One region of the Salinivibrio sp. AR647 genome, then DNA from elsewhere that is predicted to be linked to it. Evidence: predicted binding sites of a transcription regulator. Region 1 holds the regulator's gene; the other holds the start of a gene.

Region 1 (11,534 bases):
GGCGCATATTCACAGGCCATGACCAGTGGCGGTAAGTTTTTTTGCTCAGGCTTGCTGACATCAAAAGGGACGTCGGAGCCAAGCAGCAGCATGCCATCCGCTTGTTTAGTAAACACCAGATTGACGAATGAATTTTCACGGTGGTGTTGCTGGGCACTGTCACCCAGTAGAACTAGGTAGCCATGTTCCATGGCGGCTTCTTCAATGCCGCGAATAATCTCACTGAAGTAGGGATCACAAATGTCCGGTACAATAGCGACGATGGTTTTTGATTCATTGCGACGCAAGTTACGCGCAAGTGAATTAGGGGAATAACCAGCTTCAACCACAGCATGTTCAACTTTTTTACGCGTGCTGGCTGACACCTTCTCTGGGTTCATCAGCGCGCGCGATACCGTTGCTGTGGATACACCGGCAATGTGGGCAACGTCCTTCATTGTCGCCATAATGACAGTCCTCTTGTTATCTATATTGTGAGATCAAACAGTTATTAGCTCATCTGACCTGTTTTCTTAGCCAATTGCGGCCCTATTTTACCTATGCTTGTCCAATTTAAATACGGACAAGCTAACACTTATTGCAATGAAAGTGTGACTTGTGTCGACTTACGGCAAGGGAGTATTAAGAAAGGTCTTGCGGCTCGACATCTAAAGACCAACGTACTTTGCGCGAAAGGGGTAATTGATGGATTGCAGGAAGAGCCACCGTTAGCCACTGCTGCATCACTTTTCGACTTGGGGCTTGGATTAATAATTGCCAGCGATAACGGCCCGCGCGTTTGGCCATCGCTGCGGGCATAGGGCCCATGACATGGCTTTCATCGTGTTGAATGGGGGAGGCAGCGAGCGTTTGACGTACTTGTTGTAAAAACTGCTGCACACTGTTTTCTTCATGGCCTTCGGCGCGAAATAAACTTAAGAACGTATAGGGCGGAAGCCAAGCTTGGCGGCGTTCAGTGAGCGCCGACTCCGCAAAGGCTTGATAGCCTTTGTGTACCAGCGATTGGATCAGGCTGTGCTCGGGATGGTGCGTTTGTAATAGCACCGTCCCTGGCTTGCTGGCGCGACCGGCGCGGCCGGCGACTTGCACCATCAGTTGCGCCAACCGTTCAGGCGCGCGAAAGTCATTACTAAACAAGGCACCGTCGACATCAACTAACGCCACTAGGGTGACATTGGGAAAATGATGGCCCTTAGCGAGCATTTGTGTGCCCAGTAGGATCTGATATTCGCCCTTTTCTATGCCATTAAGGTAGGTTTCCAAGCTGCCCTTACGGCGGGTATTGTCGCGATCAATACGCACGGTTTTATATTCAGGAAAGAGCTCGCCCAACTGGCTTTCAAGCTGCTCGGTGCCCACGCCGACACTGATTAACTGGGTGGAGCCACAATCGTGACACTGGTGCGGAACGGGTTTTTGGTGGCCACAATGATGACAACGCAATTCTTGCTGTTGCTGGTGAAGGGTATAGTAAGCATCACAACGTTGACAATTCGCGAGCCAGCCACACTCGTGGCACATCATGGCGGGCGCATAGCCACGGCGATTTAAAAACAACATGACCTGATTGCCTTGTTGTAGGTGCTGGCGCATTTCGGCGATCAACGGCGCGGATAATCCAGCGTCGAGGTAATGGCCCTTAATATCGAGTATTCCCTGACGTGCGGTCACCGCATTACCTGGACGCTGAGTCAGCTTGAGGTACTGATATTTACCGGTTTTTGCGTTATGCAAGCTTTCCAAAGAGGGGGTGGCAGAACCGAGTATCACCGGCACTTTTTCTTCATGACCACGCATAACCGCTAAGTCTCGGGCATGATAACGAAAGCTATCTTGCTGTTTATACGAGGGGTCATGCTCTTCGTCAATAATGATAATGCCTAAATTAGCCATCGGCGTGAACAGGGCAGACCGTGTACCAATGACGATTGCTGCTTGATTCTCGCGCGCGGCTAACCAGGCTTTTAGTCGATCGTTATCATTTAAGCCTGAATGCATCACGGTTACCGGGACATGAAAGCGGCGCTCAAACCGGCGAATGGTTTGTGGGGTGAGGCCGATTTCTGGTACCAAAATTAAGGCTTGTTCACCGCGAGCAAGCACAGGTTCGAGCACGTTTAGGTAGACCTCTGTCTTCCCTGAACCGGTGATCCCCTCGAGTAAAGCACAAGCAAAACCGTCATTGGCATTGATGGTGGCAACCGCCATCGCCTGTTCATGGTTGAGTGCCGGTTTGTCTTCGGTGACGGCAAAATGCGGTTGCCAGGCTTGAGCGTTTAGCGGTGGTGTGTAGGGGGCTATCCAACCTTTTTTGGCCAGGGTTTTTAGCACCGGTGCGCCGATGTCTTGTTCGATCAAGTCGGCATGGGTGGCAGGGCCGTGTGTGAGCAACTGCAACACCCGAGCTTGTTTAGGGGCACGGCTCAGGCCCGAGAGGAGTTGGTTTTGTCCTGACTCGGTAATTTGCCACCATTTTTGCTGTTGTAATGCCGCAGGGCGTCCTTTTCGAAGCAGGGTTGGCATCACAGCGCCCATCGCATCCCCTAGCGGATGATGATAAAAGCGGCTTGCCCAGTGGAGTAAATGATAGACGCCGGGCGTCCAAACCGGTTGGGTATCCAATACGGCATCGAGCACCTTGAGTTGGCTCGCGTCCACACTGGCGGTTGCGGATAAGCCGGTGACAATGCCAACCTTGTGCTGGCGGCCAAAGGGCACTTTTACCCGCCCACCGATGATGGGATGTTGATTCTCACCGATTCGGTAATCAAAAGTTTTCGCTAACGGGACCGGTAGGGCCACCTGAGCAAACTGTTCCATCACAACATCTTATTGACCAGAAGGGGGCTCAGTGTAACGGTTCGCCTTCGGTTGGCAAAGCCTTGTTGTACGGTGACGCGGCGTGGTGATTGCACAAAAAAGTTGCGAAACCGAGGGGGCTTGATTAGAATTGCGCGCCTTAGAAAATATTTGTTAACGACGTGTGGTGCCCGGCTTAGGATCGGGAGAGCGACACGGCCTTTAAAATGAGGTTATCCCTATGAAAGCTGGTATCCATCCAGAGTACAAAGCCGTCACAGCAAAATGCTCTTGCGGTAACGAATTTGCGTTCAGCACAACCCTAGGTAAAAACATCAACCTAGACGTGTGTGACAAATGTCACCCATTCTACACCGGTAAGCAGCGTATCCTTGATGCTGGTGGCCGTGTTGATCGCTTTAAGAAACGTTTCGGTGCCCTTAGCAGCAAAAAATAAGCAGCTATTGACCGAATATAGAGAAGGGACGCATCAGCGTCCCTTTTTTTGATCGTATCGTCCTAGTATTCGGACAACAGGTCCGAGCATCATCGCGAATACGGCGTTAGTACTGGTGGACGTTTCCCCGCTGCGTTACCATCTTTACCCTTATACAAACCTTTCCTGTGTGGTTTGTAGAGTGTCTGGCTAATATCGGTCATCCTTCCCTGCCGGTATTGGTTACCCCTTCACGATAATAACTAGGAAAACGACATGTCGGACGATAAACGCCAGCAAGCGCTGGATTATCATGCATACCCTACACCCGGAAAAATCTCTGTCGAACTCAGTAAGCCTGCTGATTCAGCGGCGGATCTTGCTCTCGCCTACAGCCCAGGCGTTGCTGAACCTGTGCGTGAAATAGCCCAAGATGCGGATGCCGTATATCGCTATACCGGTAAAGGCAATATGGTTGCGGTGATCTCAAACGGCACCGCGATTTTGGGGTTAGGGAATTTAGGGCCGATGGCGTCAAAGCCTGTCATGGAAGGCAAAGCGTTATTGTTCAAGCGTTTTGCCGGCTTGGACTCGATCGACATTGAAGTTAAACACCGCACCATCGATGAGTTTGTTGATACCGTAGCCAATATTGCTGACACCTTTGGCGGTATCAACCTTGAAGATATCAAAGCCCCAGATTGTTTTGAGATCGAAAAGCAGCTGATTGAACGCTGTGAAGTGCCTGTCTTCCATGATGATCAACATGGTACCGCGATTGTCACTGCTGCGGGGATGCTTAACGCGCTCGAGTTGCAAGGCAAAGATATTGGTGAAGCCACCATCGTGTGTCTCGGTGCGGGTGCCGCTGCGGTGGCCTGTATGGAGCTATTGATTAAATGTGGCGCCCAGCGCGAAAAGATTTACATGCTGGATCGCAAAGGGGTGATTCACACCCGTCGTGATGACATTAACAAGTATAAGCAGCTGTTTGCCAATAACACGGATAAGCGTACCCTCGAAGATGTGATTGAAGGTGCGGATCTCTTTGTTGGCGTATCAGGCCCGGATTTGCTCTCGCCTGAGGCATTAAAACTGATGGCGGATAAGCCTGTCGTGTTTGCCTGCTCAAACCCAGATCCTGAAATTAACCCAGAGGTTGCGCACCAAGTCCGGGATGATCTGATCATTGGAACGGGGCGTTCGGATTACCCGAATCAGGTGAATAACGTCTTGTGTTTCCCGTTTATTTTCCGGGGAGCATTAGATGTGCGTGCCAGTGAGATTAATGATGCGATGAAGTTGGCCGCCGTTGAAGCGATTCGTGGTTTGGCGAAAGAGCCTGTACCACAATCGGTCTTAGATGCCGCGGGCTTGTCTTCACTCAGTTTTGGCCCGGATTACATCATTCCCAAGCCGATGGATGCCCGTTTACTGCCCAAGGTAGCACGTGCCGTGGCGCTTGCGGCCGTCGAAACCGGCGTAGCCCGTATTGAGATGCCAGACAACTATATGTTGTAAAGAAAACATGTTGTAAAGAAAATATGTTGTAAGTAGAACATGTTATAAGTCGAAAACAGTGTCTTACCATAAAAAAACCGCCGATGGCGGTTTTTTTGTTTAGTATTCACTGTCGTCAAACTCAATACCCAACTCTTCCATGATCCGACGTGCCTCGGCAGGAATGCTATCGGGTTTATCCTTACGGATGTCGTCATCGGTTGGCAGAGGCTGCCCGGTATAGGCATGTAAAAATGCCTCACACAATAGCTCACTGTTGGTCGCATGACGCAGGTTATGAACCTGACGGCGAGTGCGCTCATCAGTAAGAATTTTTAATACTTTAAGTGGGATAGAGACGGTGATCTTCTTTACCTGCTCTTTCTTTTTACCATGTTCGGCATACGGATTAATGTAATCGCCGTTCCACTGCGCCATGTCTCACCTATCTTGATTATGGAATACCCAGAATGATGCTGCGGAGATTTTAGCTATATTAACCGCCACATGCAAAGGTGTTTAGACGTCTAGAAGTGTTGACGTCCCAAAAGCGCCGAGGTAAAGTAGTATGATGACGACTGGATCACGTAAACCGTGCCAGCGCAACAAGAGCAAGGATGAACCATGACAGGTAAAAAAACCGACACCATTGCCGTTCGAACAGGAATTGGCACTGACACGCAACATCATGCGGTTGTGCCGCCTTTGTATTTATCAACCAACTATCGTTTTCCTGCTTTTGGCGACGTTCCCACTTATGATTATGCCCGTGGGGGCAATCCAACTCGAGCTCAGTTAGAGCAAGCGTTAACGGAACTGGAAGGCGGAGCCGGTGCCGTGGTGACCAACTGTGGGATGGCAGCCATTAACTTGGTGTTGTCTTTACTGGATGCAGGGGATCATATTGTTGCACCGCACGACTGTTATGGTGGTACCTATCGCTTGTTAGAGTCACGCGCCAAGCAAGGGATTTGGCAGGTCAGTTTTGTCGATCAATCTGATCACCAGGCGTTAACCGCTGCGCTGGCAAAACAGCCGAAACTGGTGTTAGTTGAAACACCCTCTAATCCGCTATTGCGTGTGGTCGATATTGCTAAAATCTGCCAACAGGCCCACCAAGTGGGGGCATGGGTGGTGGTCGATAACACCTTTTTATCGCCAGCACTCCAACAGCCTTTTTCACTGGGTGCGGACATCATCGTGCATTCCACTACTAAATTTATTAATGGTCACTCTGATATTGTCGGTGGCGCTGTAGTGGCGAAGACGCCTGAATTGGCTGCAACATTAGCGTGGTGGGGCAACTGCTTGGGCGCGACAGGCAACGCCTTTGACAGTTATATGACATTGCGAGGGTTGCGTACCTTGGGCGCTCGGGTTAAACAACATCAGCAAAATACGCAAGCGGTATTAACCTATTTGCAAACAGTCCCTGCGGTGCGGCAACTCTACTATCCCGGTTTGGCGACACATCCAGGCCATGAGATTGCCGCCCGTCAGCAGTTTGGATTTGGTAGTATGCTCAGCCTCGAGCTGGACACGGACTCCGCTGGGATCGCACGTTTTATTGAAGGCTTATCTTTATTTGCGCTTGCCGAGTCGCTGGGCGGGGTAGAAAGTCTGGTCACGCATCCAGGGTCAATGACCCATCGTGCGATGAGTGATGACGCGCAAGCCGAGGCTGGCATTACCCGGACGTTGTTGCGTTTTTCTATTGGACTAGAAGACGCAGAAGACTTAGTGGCCGATTTGGCGCATGCCTTCGCCCATTTAGCTAACCAGTAAAACCGATTGCTATAGGTGTTGCTGTCATAGCACGCCGCTTTATTGATATTTATTGAGACCAAGAGAGACCTCGCCATGCACGCGCAACCGATGGACACCGCCCCCGAATCACAACGCCAATTGCATAAATTTGGTGGCAGCAGTTTAGCGAGCCCAGATTGTTATCGCCGTGTGGTCGATGTGCTGACGGCGCATGCAAAGGCGCACGACTTAATTGTGGTCTCTGCGGCGGGGAAAACGACCAATCAGCTCATTGCTTGGCTCGCTCAACTGGGCAAAGATGGCCGGTTGGCGCATGAGACCTTGCAAGGCGTCCGTGCCTTTCAGCAAGACTTGATTGAAAATCTGATCAACGGTGATCACAAACAACAGTTGGTTGATGCCTTATCTGCTGACATCGCGACGATCGCGTCGCTCGGGGAGACAGCGCTGAGCGACAGCGTACAAGCCGATGTGCAAGGGTTCGGAGAGGTTTGGTCGGCGCGTTTATTAGCTGCGCTGCTTAATCAGCAGTGTCGTCAGGCGGTGATGTTGGACTCGCGCCACTGTTTACGCGCGGAACGTGCGGCTCAACCTGAGGTCGATCGCGGCGCATCATGGCCACTGTTACGGCAGCAACTTTCTCAGCACACGCAATCTCACGTCGTTATTACGGGGTTTATGGCGCAAAATCAAGCTGGGGAAACCGTACTTTTGGGGCGTAACGGGTCAGATTATTCGGCCACGGTGCTCGGTGCGTTAGCGGGGGTCCGCCGCGTGACTATATGGAGTGATGTTGCCGGTGTATACAGCGCGGATCCACGCCATGTCGATAATGCTTGCTTGTTACCCTTAATCCGATTGGATGAAGCAGGCGAATTGGCACGCTTGGCGGCGCCCGTGCTTCATAGCCGTACTTTACAGCCTGTGGCGCAAAGTGCGACCGATCTGACCTTACGTTGTACCCAGGCCCCCGACAGTGGCTCGACCCATATAGAGCGTGTACTGGCTACCGGACGCGGGGCAAAAATCATTACATCTTTGGATGATGTGTGCCTATTGCAGTTTGATGTCGCCCGCGGGCAAGATTTTCAGGCAATTAAACAAGAGTTGAGCCGTATCCTCTCTCAGCTGAAAGTGCAACCACTGGCGACGGATTATCAAGATGATCAGTATCGTATCTTACTGGCCTTTACGGCGGAGGTCGTGGCCTCGGTCATGGCCCAGATCCAGGATGCCGGGCTATCCGCGGAGTTGAAGCTGCGCGAAGGGTTTAATATGGTTGCTGCCGTCGGAGCCGGCGTGGTCAATAATCCCGTGCACTGTCATGGTTTTTATCAGCAGCTGAAGTCACAGCCTGTAGAGTTTATCAGTGAATCTGCATCTGGACTGAGCATGGTGGCGATTTTGCGTCAGGTGCATACGCCTGCCCTTGTGGCCAGCTTACATGATGCGCTGTTCCAAGCCCAACGTCGCATTGGCTTGGTGTTGGTAGGGAAAGGAAATATTGGCGCGCGTTGGCTCAGCTTGTTTGCCGAGCAAAAATCGCACCTCGAAAAGCGTCATGGCAAGGAGGTGTCGCTGATTTCGGTGGTAGATAGTCGTAATCAATGGTTAGATTTTGCTGGCATCGATCCAATGCAGATCAGGGATGACTTTGATGACAATGGCACGCCATACTTTGATGATGAATGGTTAACACGCTTATTGAATCATCCTTATGATGATGTGGTGATTTTGGATGTCACGGCCAATACCTCACTGGCAGCTCTCTATCCGCGTCTCGCCGAGCATGGTTTTCATTTAATCTCCGCCAACAAAGAAGCCGGCGCGGCACCGGCCGAACAATACCATGCGATTCAACATGCGTTTGCGAAAACGGGGCGCCATTGGTTATATAACGCCACGGTAGGCGCTGGGCTGCCGATTAACTATGCGGTTCAAGACTTACGTGAAAGCGGTGATCATATCCTCGCACTCTCAGGGATCTTTTCCGGTACGTTATCCTGGCTTTTTTTGCAATTCACCGGCGAGGTCCCGTTCAGTGCTTTACTTGAACAGGCATGGCAGCAAGGGCTAACTGAACCTGATCCGCGTGACGATCTGTCGGGTGCCGACGTGGTGCGTAAATTAGTGATTCTCGCAAGGGAGGCGGGCCTGTCATTGGAGCCCGAGCAGGTCAAGGTTGAGTCACTGATACCGCCAGCGCTGCAATCTTTGTCGTTAGATGCGTTTCTCGATAACGCCCATCAAATGGATGCGTGTTTACAGGATCGATTGGAAATAGCGCAGCAAGATCGCGCCGTGTTGCGCTATGTGGCGCGTCTAGAAGCCAATGGTAATGCGCAGGTGAGCTTAGAAACCTTACCGAGTGAGCATCCGCTGGCGCATCTACTGCCCTGTGATAATGTGTTTGCGATTGAAAGCCAATGGTATCGTGAAAATCCATTAGTGATCCGCGGACCGGGGGCGGGGCGGGATGTCACCGCTGGGGCGATACAATCTGATCTGAATCGCTTAATTGGGCGTCTTCACTAATGTCCTTTTAGTAAACGTGATCTTCGCAAACGTGAAAGCTGTCTTACTCCACATAAGACAGCTTTTTTTATCTGAAGATCACGTTATATGACGCGCTTTTGGCTGCTGCTCTCGGTGGCTTCCTGCATGTTGACTATCTTCATAATACTATGAGTTCTTTTCATGGCTGAGATCGTTGACATTTCACCCAGATAACGACAACCTTTAGACATATGGACGTCTAAACGTATAAACCAAAAACGCACATCATCGCGAATAAAACCGGTTGCAGGGAGAGGGTATGAGCTATACGCACGCAGGCCACATTGATGCACTTAATCAGAATATTGCCGACTTAGACGGTGATATTAACGTCTCATTTGAGTTTTTTCCGCCCAGCACGCCCAGTATGGAAGAAACCCTCTGGAATTCCGTGCACCGCCTCAAAGGGCTTAAACCTAAGTTTATGTCAGTGACTTATGGCGCCAATTCTGGTGAGCGTGATCGCACCCATGACATCGTGAAAAGTATTCATGATCAAACGGGGGTCGCGGCGGCGCCCCATCTAACCTGTATCGATGCCACTGAAGATGAGCTGCGCCATATTGCCCGTGACTACTGGCAAAATGGTATTCGTGACATTGTGGCTTTGCGCGGAGACTTACCGTCGCCGGAGAAAAAGCCGACTATGTATGCGGCTGACTTGGTGCGGTTGCTCAAAGAAGAACATGACTTTGATATTTCTGTCGCCGCTTATCCTGAAGTGCACCCGGAAGCGAAAAGTGCGCAAGCGGATCTCATTAATCTGAAACGGAAAGTCGATGCCGGTGCCAGTCGTGCCATTACCCAGTTTTTCTTTGATGTGGAAAGCTACCTACGTTTTCGTGACCGCTGTGTGGCGGCGGGGATTGATGTCGAGATTGTGCCGGGGATTTTGCCCGTCTCCAACTTTAAGCAAGCTTCTCGGTTTGCGCAAATGACGCATGTGCGTGTCCCACAGTGGATGCACAAACAGTATCAAGGTCTTGAGGATGACCCTGTGACCCGGCAGATGGTCGGTGCCTCGATTGCTATCGATATGGTGCGCGTACTCAGCCGTGAAGGGGTAAAAGATTTTCATTTTTATACCCTCAACCGGGCCGAATTGACCTATGCACTTTGCCATACTTTGGGGGTTCGCCCATTGGCTGTCGCACCTTAGCTAAACCGTTAAACCGCTAAACCGCTAAACCGCCAAACCGCCAAACCGGTTTACCTTTAGCCAAAAAAAGCGCCCCGTTTCGTGGGGCGCCTAGGTTGCGAGTTGTGTTTATTGTTCTGATTAGGCGCTGGCGGCCAGTATAGTAAGCTCATCGCGCACTTCTTGCGCCCAGGCCATCCAAGCGCGACGTTGATGAATGCTGCGTCGTAATGCTAATCGCATGAGGCGTTGTTGTTGCGTTAATGATGTGGATTGACCGTAATCACGCTGCTCAAGCAGAGCATAATGATTAAGTAGTTGTTGTGATTCCGCAATCAAGTTATTGATATGCTCGAGCATCGGCGCGGGATCCAAGACCTCACAGCTGAGTAGGCGTGCGACGTACTCGTCGCGAGGCGGGGCCAGCTTAGGCGCTTGGATAAACCACGCCTCTAACACCTCGGTGCCGACAGGGGTGATGGCATAGACTTTTCTATCTGGTTTGCCGACTTGCGGCTCAAGTCGATAGGTCACAGCACCTCGCTCGGCGAGCTTAGTCAGTTCACGATATACCTGTTGATGGCTGGCTTTCCACACATTACTGATAGTGGTAGAAAACGCCTTGGTAATATCATAACCCGTGGCTTCGCAGTTGCTGAGTACCGTCAGTATGACATGGGGAAGTGACATCTTTTATATCCACATTTATTGGTATAACAATCGGTTCGCATGAGTCGCCTATCTCGGGCTATTTTACTGCACTCAATGCTTGTTCAAGGTCGGCAATGATGTCATCAATATGCTCAATGCCGACACAAAGACGGATCATTTCTGGGGTCACCCCGGCCTTCGCTTGCTCTTGCGCATTCAGTTGACGATGGGTGGTAGAGGCGGGATGGCAAGCAAGTGACTTAGCATCACCAATATTGACCAGGCGTTTAAATACATTCAGCGCATCATAAAACTGTACCCCCTCATCAAAGCCACCTTTTAAGCCGAAAGACAGCAGTGATGCGGGCAGTCCACCGCGGATAAGCGACTGGGCACGTTGGTAATGAGGATGAGTTTGTTGACCGGCATAGTTCACCCATGCCACCGCTGGATGACTGGCAAGGTAATCCGCCACCGCTTTGGCATTCTCGCAGTGACGCTCCATACGCAGGCTCAAGGTTTCGAGACCTTGCATCAACATAAAGGCGTTCATCGGCGATAAGGCGGCGCCGCTGTTACGTAAAGGCACGGTACGCGCGCGGGCAATAAATGCCGCCGGGCCAAAGGTATCGCTATAGACCACGCCGTGATACGCCGGCTCGGGCTGTGAAAATTGCGGGAAGCGGG
Region 2 (11,534 bases), on a different contig from region 1:
TGGGTGTGCCGCCACCGATAAAAATAGAGTGCAGTGGACGCGTGACTATTGAGGGATAAGCGGCCAGGTCGGTGTCGAGATCGTCGAGCAACGCATCGATATAATCGTCTTCTGGGATCGCGCCTTTTTGCGTGTGTGAGTTAAAGTCACAATACGGGCATTTTTGTACACACCACGGGATGTGTACATACAAACTTAATGGAATCATGGGTTATTGCGACGCTTTTAAGGCTTGAAATAGGGCGTTGAGGGCTTGACCGCGATGTGAGCGTTGTTTTTTCTCTGACGCAGGCATTTCGGCAGCGGTGCATTGCTGATCATGGGGCAAAAATACTGGATCGTAGCCAAAGCCGTTGTCACCTTGTGGTGCATGGGCAATTTGACCTTCCCAAACGCCATGACAGACCAATGGCGTCGGATCATTCGCGTGGCGCATGTACACCAATACGCAATGAAAACGTGCTTGGCGTGCATGGGTATCAGTATCATGCATTGCGTCGAGTAGCTTGGCGACATTATCGGCATCATTGGCGTCATCGCCAGCATAGCGAGCTGAATAGACGCCAGGTGCGCCTTTTAGCGCATCCACCTCAAGGCCTGAATCATCGGCGATGGCTGGAAGCCCGGTCAGTTTCGCCGCGTGGCGGGCTTTAATGATGGCATTTTCAATAAAAGTGGTCCCGGTTTCGTCAGCTTCTGTCACCGCAAAATCACTTTGCGGCAGAACCTCAAAACCAAATTCGCCGAGTAGCCCGGCCATTTCTTTTACTTTGCCTGCATTGCCGGTTGCCAGCACAACTTTATTCATGTCGGTTACCTATGTGTTTGTCACCCTGTTAAGGGGTATCGACGTAAAACGTGTAATTGTAGTCGAAGGAGGCACTGCGATTGCCCGCTGCGTTGAGATCAATCTGGAATTGATAGGTTTCCTCATCATCAGCGGCAAAGGTCGCAATGTAATAAATCGCGTCGCCTTCGCGGATCTCGGTAAAATCTAGCTCTCGACTGTTACCCACCAAGTTTTTGACTTGGCCTTGGACCTTGGCGGCAATCGCCGGTTTTCCAAGCTGCATGGTGTCGAGAACCGCGATATTAACCAACCCGCGATAGCCGCTGCGGGTAATATCATATTGCTTGGCGATGTCAGGGGTTAAAAACGTCGTTGATAAGGTGTTGTAGTGCACCTCTAATTCGCCGATTTCTTTAAACTGGCCCGCCCAAGCTGGGGTCATGACTATGCCACAGAGGCTAATCATCAAAGCAATGAGGTTACGCATAATCTTTCCTTGTTGTGATCGCATGAGCATACCGAAACCAGTACGCACGAGCGCCTCAGCCCGATCCTTGTCAGGGTGAGGCGCATATCCCTTATAGGGCGTACCAAACTGGGCCGACCATGTCGCCAATTAACATATTGATAAATTGTAGACCAATAAAGATCACCAAAATACTGAGATCCAGTCCACCGATAGGAGGGAGGATGCGACGCACTGGGGCGCAAACCGGTTCGGTTAACTGATGGAACACTTGCTCTACAGGGTTATTGCCTTGGCTAACCCAGCTGAGAATAGCACGTAGGATCAGCACCCAAAACAGCAGTTTACCGGCTGCTTTAAGCAGCGCAATGGCAGAAAACAGGAACATTCCTGAACTCATTGCTAATGGATTGCCGGCGACTAAATCCAGTGCCACAAATTTAGCGACCATCAGCAGATAAGCAAAGAGGACGGTCGCGAGATCTAATCCACCGAGCGCGGGAACCATCCGGCGCAGTGGACCCACAACAGGTTGGGTCGCCTTCACCACAAATTGAGAGAACGGGTTATAAAAATCGGCCCGAGACCATTGTAGCCATATACGGAGTAACACCACCATAATGTAAAGATCAAACGCGGTGTTGATCAGAAAGGTCATTGCATTCATATCGTCGCCTTAGTGATTAAAATTCTTGTTCCATTTGCTCAGCACGGCTCACCGCCGCCTGCATGGCCTGTGCGACTATGTCGCTAATATTGTGCTGCTCGAATACTTGCAACGCTTCTGCGGTGGTTCCTCCTTTTGAAGTCACCTGCTCGCGTAGTTCTCCAAGCGTGGTGTCTGGGTTCGCGGCCACCATTTCTGCCGCTCCCAGTGCGGCTTGTTGTACCAACGCCCTTGCTTGCTGGTCAGTAAAACCTTGGCGAATGGCTTCTTGCTGCATGGCTTCCATAAAGCGGAAAAAATAGGCCGGCGCACTGCCTGCAGCCGCAATCACACCATTGATACTCGCCTCATTATCGACCCAGCAGACTTCACCCACCGCTTTCATCAGCGCGGAGGCATAGTCTTGATCACCCGTCGTCACACCCGGTGATGCGTACAGGCCGCTCATGCCTTTACCCACCAGCGAAGGTGTATTCGGCATCACGCGCACCAGATTAAGTGATGTACCAGCCATTTGATTAAGACGGGCAACATTGATGCCAGCGGCTATTGAGATCACCATTTTCGACGACCAATCGACCGCTGGCAAGTCGCTTAATACTTTTGCCATTAATTGGGGTTTTACCGCTAAAACGATCACTTCCGCTTGTTGGCAAGCAAGAAGGTTGTTTGTGGTGGTTTGGATCCCGTATTGCGTTGTCAGCACATCGTTAGGATGCGCGCTGGGTGACGCGGCTGTAATGGCTGAGGCGGGATATCCTGCATCCACGAGTCCGGCAATGATGGATCGAGCCATGTTGCCAGCCCCAATAAAGGTGAGAGGGCGATGTTCCATGTATTCGGTTCCTGTTGTTCTCATCATTCTGTGTAGGTATCGTTAGCGGTAATCACGTGCACCAAAAACGGCGGTGCCGATTCTTACCATGGTACTGCCACATGCAATGGCAGCTGCCATATCACCGCTCATACCCATCGATAAGGTATCAATAGTCGGCGTGTGTGCGTGGAGCGAATTAAACGCGGTCGCTAAAGGCTCAAACGCGGCACATTGGTGCTGATAATCTGTTTCCGGTTGCGGGATCGACATGAATCCTCGCACGGTGAGGTTGGGTAAAGCCCGCATTGATTCAATCAAATCCATGGCTTCATCCAGTGTTATGCCTGATTTAGACGCCTCACCGCTGGTATTCACTTGTACTAAAACGTTGAGTGGCGGCAAATGTGCGGGACGTTGCTCACTTAGACGTTTAGCAATTTTTAACCGATCGACTGAGTGGACCCAATCAAAGTGGCTGGCGATCAAGCGCGTTTTGTTCGACTGAATTGGACCAATAAAGTGCCATTCAATCTTTGTGTTTGGGGCATGTGTGGCAAAGTGCTCCACTTTTTCGACGCCTTCCTGCACGTAGTTTTCGCCAAATGCGGTTTGACCTGCGGCCACGGCCTCTGCGATCGCCTCGACGGGTTTTGTTTTACTCACCGCAAGCAACTGCACCGAATGATCGGGTCGGCCGCATTTTTGGGTGGCGAGGTCTATTTGTTCCCTGACCTGTTCAATATTCTGCTTAATATTACACATACCTGATTCTACGAGGAAAATGAATGGAAATTACTGAGCTATTGGCCTTTAGTGTAAAGCATCGTGCGTCAGATCTACATCTTTCTGCGGGCGTGCCGCCAATGGTGCGGGTAGATGGCGATGTGCGCAAGCTCAGTCTACCTGCGCTCAATCATCAAGTGGTCGAGCAATTGATTATCGCTGTGATGAATCCCCAGCAACGGCAAACGTTTGTAACCGAATGGGAGGTGGATTTTTCGTTTGAGCTGGCCTCGGTTGGCCGGTTTCGGGTGAACGCTTTTCATCAGCAACATGGGTGCGCGGCGGTATTTCGGGTTATCCCAGAGGCGCTGCCAACCTTGGAAGCGTTAAACGCACCTTCTGTCTTAACAGAGCTCGCGTCGCTCACTCAGGGGCTGGTACTCGTGACTGGGCCGACGGGATCGGGCAAATCAACGACGTTGGCAGCGATGGTTGATCATATTAATCGTCATCAACAAAAGCATATTCTTACTATTGAAGATCCGATCGAGTTTATTCACTCGCCGCAACAAAGCTTAGTGAATCAGCGGGAAGTGAATCGTGATACGCAATCCTTTCAACAGGCGCTGCGTTCGGCCTTACGGGAGGATCCAGATGTGATTCTGGTCGGCGAGCTACGAGACTTAGAGACAATAAGCTTAGCATTGACGGCCGCAGAAACTGGCCATTTAGTCTTTGCCACGTTACATACCGCGAGTGCGGCGAAAAGCGTTGACCGGATTATCGATGTGTTTCCAGGGAGTGATAAGCCCTTGGTTCGCTCTATGTTGTCTGCCTCTTTGCAGGCGGTAGTATCGCAGCAGCTCGTCAAAAACACCCAGGGCCGACGGGTCGCTGCGTATGAAATTATGAAAGCCACCCCTGCGATTGCTAACCTTATCCGTGAAGACAAGGTGGCGCAGATGACTTCCATGATGCAAACAGGCGTCGCCCAGGGGATGCAAACTATGGAGCAGGCGATAATACGGCTGACCGACCAAGGGGTTATTCCGAGGCGTGAAACGGCTCAGCATATTGGCGCTCAAACCAGCTTTCAATAATCACAACGGCTGACTGGGCGTCGACAGCTCCTTTACCTAAGGCTTTGTAGCCGCCTTGTTCAAAAAGTGCTGCGCGGGCTTCGCGTGTTGATAGGCGCTCATCATGTAACGAGACCGGGAAACCAAAGCGCCCATGTAAGCGATTGGCAAATTTTTTCGCTCTGGGTGTAATGGTATCGAGAGGTTCACCTTGTAAATCTAATGGCAACCCAACCACTAAATAATCAGGTTGCCATTCTTTTAATAGGGCATCAATGTCATCCCAGTTAGGAATACCATCGCGCGCTTTCAAAGCGCATAAAGGGCGAGCGGTGCCGGTTAACGACTGACCGATGGCAACGCCAATGCTTTTTACCCCGTAATCAAAACCCATCACGGTTTGTGCGTTCATGCGTGTCCTACTTGTGAAGAAAGGTTGGCGGCGTCAATGCCGAGTTGGTCGAGCGCTTTTTGCCAACGTTGGTGGACAGGGGTATCAAAAATTACGCTGGGATCGGCCTCCAGTGTGAGCCAACTATTTTCGGCTAACTCTTGTTCAAGCTGTCCGGCCTCCCAGCCTGCATAACCCAAGGCCACCAAAAATTGCTCTGGCTGTTGCTCGGTCCCGAGAATCGATAAGATATCTTTTGAGGTGGTCACGGCTAATTGATCCGATACGGGCACACTGGTGCCATACGAACAATTGGCCGGATGCAGCACAAATCCTCGATCTTCAGACACCGGCCCGCCAAATAAAACGGATTGAGTCAGACTTTCGGTTGTTTTGGAAAGCGGCACGTCGCGCTCTACCTCAATTTGGTCCAGCATTTTACCCACGGACAAGTTAATAGGGTGATTGATCATTAACCCCATGGCGCCGTCATGATTATGCTCACACACGTAGATAACACCCTGTTGAAAACGGCTATCGGCCATGCTCGGCATTGCGATTAAAAAATGATTTTTCAGATCCATATCGCCGTCTCCTGTTCGTACGCTTACGTTGAGTATGCGCAAAATATGTGTATTTAGGCAATCATAGAGGCGCAATGCGCCTCATTTTTTATTTGCAGCGTTGGGCGATCGCTTCCATCAAGATGTCGCCTACGGAAATATCATACGCGGCGTCAATTTCACGAATACAGGTCGGACTGGTGACATTGATTTCTGTGAGCTTATCGCCGATCACATCGAGTCCAACGAAGATCAGCCCTTTTTCTTTCAATGTCGGTGCGACTGCACGTGCAATTGCCCAATCCGTCTCCGATAAAGGACGTGCTTCACCACGGCCACCGGCGGCGAGATTACCGCGCGTTTCACCTTCTGCTGGAATGCGGGCCAAACAGTAGGGCACCGGTTCGCCGTCAACAATTAAGATGCGCTTATCACCATTGCTGATGTCAGGGACGAAGGTTTGTGCCATGCAAAAACGTTGGCCATGCTCAGTAAGGGTCTCAATGATCACACCAATATTCGGATCACCTTGTTTGACCCGGAAAATAGAGGCGCCCCCCATGCCATCGAGCGGCTTCAAAATAACATCACCGTGCTGGGCTTGGAATGCACGAATCTCGTCGGCACGTCGTGTCACTAAGGTGGTGGGTGTGTGTTCAGGGAACCAAGCGGTATAGAGTTTCTCGTTACAGTCACGGAGGCTTTGCGGTTTGTTCACAATTAAAACACCGGCTTCTTCTGCGCGCTCTAGCATGTAGGTCGCATAGATATACTCGGTATCAAAGGGGGGATCTTTTCGCATCAAGATCGCATCAAACGCGCGCAGCGGTAGGGTTTGTGTTTGGTGTACTTGATACCAATTGTTAGGATCATCCATGACACTCACTGTTTGGGTGCGAGCACTCGGTTCACCCTGCAGCATCGACATATCATTCATCGAAATAGTATGTATTTCCCAGCCGCGTTGTTGTGCCGCCAACATCATGGCAAACGTGGAGTCTTTTTTTACACTGATGGCCTCAATGGGATCCATCACTACACCTATTTTCATCATGTCTCTCCTGTTTGCCGTTAACCCAGGTCGCCAAAACGGACTTGTAGCGCGGTAATGGCTGTCAGCGCCGCCGTTTCTGTGCGTAAGACCCGAGGGCCCAATAAAATTTCTTCAAAACCACGATCACGTGTCATCGCTATTTCTTCTTCTGACAATCCGCCTTCTGGCCCAATCAACAAACGTAGCTTAGAAGGGGCTTGAGGAAGTGTATTGAGGGAATACGGTGCGCGAGGATGAAGGTTGAGTTTCAATCCATCAAATGCCTGTTGGCACCAAGTGTCTAGGTTGATCACGGGATTCACGGTGGGGACGATATTGCGCCCACTTTGTTCGCACGCGCCAATGGCTATTTTTTGCCATTGTTGGCGTTTTTTCTCCAGTCGATCAGCATTGATCTTGACCCCACATCGCGCCGATAAAAGTGGCGTAATGGTATTTACCCCTAACTCAACCGATTTTTGTACGGTAAATTCCATTTTCTCACCACGAGAAATAACCTGTCCCAGTTCAAAATCTAGTGGCGATTCAACACCGACCTCTTCGCGGGCTGAGATGGTTGCGGTGACGTGTTTCTTACTGATTTGCGTCAAGGTCGCTGGAAATTGTGCCCCAGAACCATCAAAAAGCAGAATTGGTTGCTCTGCTTGCATTCTTAATACGCGGCCTAGATGATTCGCCGCTTCATCGCTTAAGGTCACCGTGCCTTGAGACGGTAAAGGCGCCGGGTGATAAATTCGAGGAATTCGCATGGTGTTCGCTTTCCATTATCAATCAGCCTCCAGTGTAACATGGCTACCGGTGGCAATAGGTGATGTGTTAATCGGGAACGTGTCAATAATATGGGGACGGTGAACGGAAAAGCAAATGGCTAATGTTTTTCGCTAACCGGCGTCAGTATCTGTTGGCACTGTTTGCACCGATAGGTTGCCTGGCCGCGCAGAACTTTATGATGACGGCGTATCGTTAAGGCCACTGGCCCACAACGGCATTGGTACGAGAAGGTTTTCCCTTGCACCGCTGTGATATCAAGCTGGTGGGTCGTGTTTGCTGGAACATGAAACAAGTTAGTCATTAGGTCGCGCCATTCCGGACCATGAGGTTTGACACGCCCATGCAGCGCGAACGTGACTAAATGACAGACTTCATGCGGGATCACCTCATGAAAAAAAGCGTCGGCGTGCTGCTGGAGCAATACCGGATTAAACCTTAATCGCCATTCTGTCGGATGCGCGGTGCCTGCGGCGCGCCCTCGTAACGTAAAGCCAATTGTTGGATAAACCAGTTGGCGATCTAGTTGTCGATTGGCACGATCAATACAGGCGTGAACCTGGTCGGTGACCGATTGTATCAAGGTGTTAGAAAGAGAAGGCATAGGTGTCGACTCACACTGCGATCAAAAAAGGGAAGCGAACGCTTCCCTTTGTAAAAAGCGAATCAGGCCAGATTAACCAAGCTTGGCAAATTCACGCAATAGGTCTGCTTTGTCGGTTTTCTCCCATGGGAAAATTTCACGACCAAAATGGCCATACGCAGCAGTTTGCTTATAAATAGGTTGCAGTAAGTCGAGCATTTCTTGTAGGCCATACGGACGTAGATCGAAGTGCTCACGAACAGCTTTAATAATCACCTCTGGCGCCACTTTTTCAGTGCCAAAGGTTTCGACCATGATAGACGTTGGCTCGGCCACACCAATGGCGTACGACAATTGAATCTCACAGCGGTCAGCAAGGCCAGCTGCGACGATGTTTTTCGCTACATAACGTGCGGCGTAGGCGGCAGAACGATCCACTTTTGATGGATCTTTGCCTGAGAATGCCCCGCCACCGTGACGGGCTGCGCCACCGTAGGTATCCACGATAATTTTACGGCCGGTTAAACCACAGTCTCCCATCGGGCCACCAATCACAAAGCGACCCGTTGGATTAATAAAGAATTTGGTCTCTTTGGTGAGCCATTCTGCAGGCAGAACCGGTTTGATAATTTCTTCCATGACCGCTTCGCGGAGATCGTCGGTTGAAATGCTGTCGCCATGCTGTGTTGACAGCACCACGGCGTCAATGCCCGCAATCTTGCCGTTGTCGTAGGCGAAAGTGACCTGGCTTTTTGCATCAGGACGTAGCCAATCTAAGGTGCCATCTTTACGCACTTGCGCTTGGCGCTCAACCAAACGGTGTGAGTAAGTAATAGGGGCTGGCATCAGTACATTGGTTTCATTGGTGGCAAAACCAAACATAATCCCTTGATCGCCCGCACCTTGATCTTTGGGATCAGCGCGGTCAACGCCTTGGTTTATATCAGGCGATTGCTTGCCAATGGTGTTCAATACTGCACAAGAATTGGCATCAAAACCCATATCGGAATGGACGTAACCAATATCGCGTACCGTTTGGCGAGTGAGCTCTTCAATATCAACCCAGGCTGAGGTCGTCACTTCCCCGCCTACCATGACCATTCCGGTCTTCACGTAGGTTTCGCAGGCAACGCGCGCTTTGGGATCTTGCTCAAGAATGGCATCCAAGACCGCATCAGAAATCTGATCGGCGATTTTATCAGGATGGCCTTCAGAGACGGACTCTGAGGTAAACAGGTGCTTAGCCATGTGACACTCTCATTGGTTATCAAGAATACCGACGATACGTAGCGAGTTGTCTCGCCGATCATCTCAGATGTTTTAACTTCTAGACGTCTATTTTATTCGCAAATACGATAAACGCAAGTCAGTTAATGCATCAGGGGGCCTCTCTAGGTATAGCAAAGGCGAGCCGTATCGTATTGTCCTAAGTAACGGCTTGAGGCGATCTTGCGGGTTGCCAGCCGGTTGGAGCCGCTTCTTGCAGCCAATGTTTGAGTGACTCGACACGCAGAGGAAGGCGGCCAGCACTGCAATAAAGATGTAATGGGACCGGCGCTGAGTGCCATTGCGCTAAACACCGTATAATTTTATCAGGGTGGTGTTTCTGATAGCCAGCTGCACTCCAAGTCGGCAGAAGTCCGACACCTTGTCCATTTGCAATCGCATCTAACTGGATCGCTATCATGTCGCAATTGAAACGGCTAGGCATGGCGCTTAAATGGTAGGTGTTATCGTGATTATGGAGCGTCAACCCTTGCCGCCGAAGGGCAAAAACATCCAGCCATGGATGGCCGTCCAAAGCGCTTGGATGCATAAAAGGGCCGTGTTGTGCCACGTAGTGTGGTGCAGCATAAATACCATATTGCCAAGTGCCTAGCTTATGAGCTCGACAGTTCATCGGCAGTATAATATCGCCCGCCCAAATAATCAGATCCGCAGACTGGATACGCGCTGGGCTGACGTCACTCGTTAATGTAATGGAAACCTTGGGGTGTTGCGCTAAAAAGGCATTTATCGATGGCCCTGCCCATCCACGCATCATGCCTGGGTGGCAAATCACGTCAATTGGCCCTTGAAGGTGATTATTTAACCCTTGGATCGCTTCTTCACTTTCCTCGACCAAATCGAGCATTTGTTGGCAGTAACGGGAGAATATCTCGCCTGCTTTGGTTAACACTAGCCGGTTTCCTTGCCGTTGTGTCAGTGACTGCCCCATATCTGTCTCGAGCTGCGCTAAACGACGACTGAGAGTTGATTTGGGCTGTCCCAGTGCTTTCGCGGCCGCCGTTAGGCTTTGATGTTGGCATAAAGCAACAAATGCACGAATAGAGGAGAAGTCCTGCATAATCGTCCTTTTTGATTCCGTTGAAAGTCCACACTTGTCGTTTGGTGACTATGACGTCGTTCTATCACTGGAACGAAGTGTTCCTGTTTTGCCACTAGTTGTCCTGACTTAGATGTGAATAATTATCATATAACAAACGATAATCATTATCACAGAATGGAGTTGATTATGTCCAGTTGTCTTCGTCCCTGCGTACTTGGGATGGTTTTAGCCGGTATCCCCTTAAGTGCCATTCATGCGGCTGAAGCGGTCGATCAAAATACTGAAACCATGGTCATCACGGCCTCAGGATTTGAGCAAGCCACAGCAAAGGCGCCAGCAAGTATCAGTGTGATTAGCCGTGACCAACTAGAAGGTCGTTATTATCGAGATGTCACGGATGCCCTAAAACGCATCCCTGGCGTGGTCGTGACAGGCGGTGGCGATACCACGGATATAAGCATTCGCGGTATGGGGTCAAAATATACCTTGATGCTGGTGGATGGAAAGCGTACCACCAGTCGAGAAACACGCCCAAACAGCGACGGACCCGGCATTGAACAAGGTTGGCTGCCGCCTTTGCAAGCGATTGAGCGTATTGAGGTGATTCGCGGGCCGATGTCGACATTGTATGGCTCTGATGCCATTGGTGGGGTAATTAACATTATTACGCGTCGTAACCAGCAAGAGTGGCACGGTAACGTGCAGCTGAGTACGTTATTACAAGAAAAACGCGCATCAGGCGATGAACAAAGTGCCAACTTTTACCTTTCTGGCGCCCTAAGCGATAAACTGGGTATGAAGGTATCGGGCCAAACGGTTCAACGTCAAGAAGACGACATTACTTTCGGTTACGAGGATAAATCTTTACGCAGCCTATCAACCTCGTTGACCTATGATGCCAGCGATTTTCAACAATGGACCCTGGACCTAGGCGCGAGCTCGCAAGAGCGCAATGGCCAAATGGGTAAAACCGTGCCGACCGAGGGTTGTCGAGGCGGTTGTGAAAACAGCAATAATGAATATCGGCGACAATCGGTAGCGCTCGGCCATGAAGGACATTGGACGTGGGGCTGGTCAGACTCACACCTACAGCACGAGCAAAGCCGCAATAAAAGTCGTGAGATGACGATTAACAACACCGAGTTTAAAACCCGTCTTATCCGTGATTTTGACACACACACTTTGACGGTTGGCGGCTCGGTGACCCATGCCGAACTGGAAGACTTTTCCTCTAATCAAGCATCGAGCCAAACTGAAATTGACAATACTCAGGCCGCCTTGTTTGTGGAGGATGAATGGCGAGT

Evidence for each region. Region 1 encodes MetJ, which represses methionine synthesis genes. Its sites were predicted from a motif close to TTAGACNTNTANANGTCTAA; they were not measured.
Region 2: the regulator MetJ is predicted to act here: its motif matches at 9,221-9,240, upstream of metK (methionine adenosyltransferase).

The regions. Positions count from the first base shown of each region.
Region 1 covers NZ_MUFE01000009.1:94,855-106,388, forward strand. The annotation lists gene cytR (DNA-binding transcriptional regulator CytR) at 1-470, opposite strand, end outside; gene priA (primosomal protein N') at 622-2,820, opposite strand; gene rpmE (50S ribosomal protein L31) at 3,041-3,256, shown strand; gene BZG76_RS11995 (malic enzyme-like NAD(P)-binding protein) at 3,512-4,756, shown strand; gene metJ (met regulon transcriptional regulator MetJ) at 4,856-5,173, opposite strand; gene metB (cystathionine gamma-synthase) at 5,360-6,520, shown strand; gene BZG76_RS12010 (bifunctional aspartate kinase/homoserine dehydrogenase II) at 6,596-9,037, shown strand; gene metF (methylenetetrahydrofolate reductase) at 9,318-10,217, shown strand; gene BZG76_RS12020 (PadR family transcriptional regulator) at 10,338-10,886, opposite strand; gene BZG76_RS12025 (O-acetylhomoserine aminocarboxypropyltransferase/cysteine synthase family protein) at 10,945-11,534, opposite strand, start outside.
Region 2 covers NZ_MUFE01000012.1:63,257-74,790, reverse strand. The annotation lists gene hemW (radical SAM family heme chaperone HemW) at 1-208, opposite strand, end outside; gene rdgB (RdgB/HAM1 family non-canonical purine NTP pyrophosphatase) at 212-808, opposite strand; gene BZG76_RS13560 (DUF4426 domain-containing protein) at 837-1,277, opposite strand; gene BZG76_RS13555 (YggT family protein) at 1,369-1,923, opposite strand; gene proC (pyrroline-5-carboxylate reductase) at 1,940-2,758, opposite strand; gene BZG76_RS13545 (YggS family pyridoxal phosphate-dependent enzyme) at 2,801-3,502, opposite strand; gene BZG76_RS13540 (type IV pilus twitching motility protein PilT) at 3,526-4,563, shown strand; gene ruvX (Holliday junction resolvase RuvX) at 4,508-4,954, opposite strand; gene BZG76_RS13530 (YqgE/AlgH family protein) at 4,951-5,517, opposite strand; gene gshB (glutathione synthase) at 5,606-6,550, opposite strand; gene rsmE (16S rRNA (uracil(1498)-N(3))-methyltransferase) at 6,568-7,299, opposite strand; gene BZG76_RS13515 (SprT family zinc-dependent metalloprotease) at 7,419-7,922, opposite strand; gene metK (methionine adenosyltransferase) at 7,995-9,149, opposite strand; gene BZG76_RS13505 (LysR family transcriptional regulator) at 9,328-10,248, opposite strand; gene BZG76_RS13500 (ligand-gated channel protein) at 10,417-11,534, shown strand, end outside.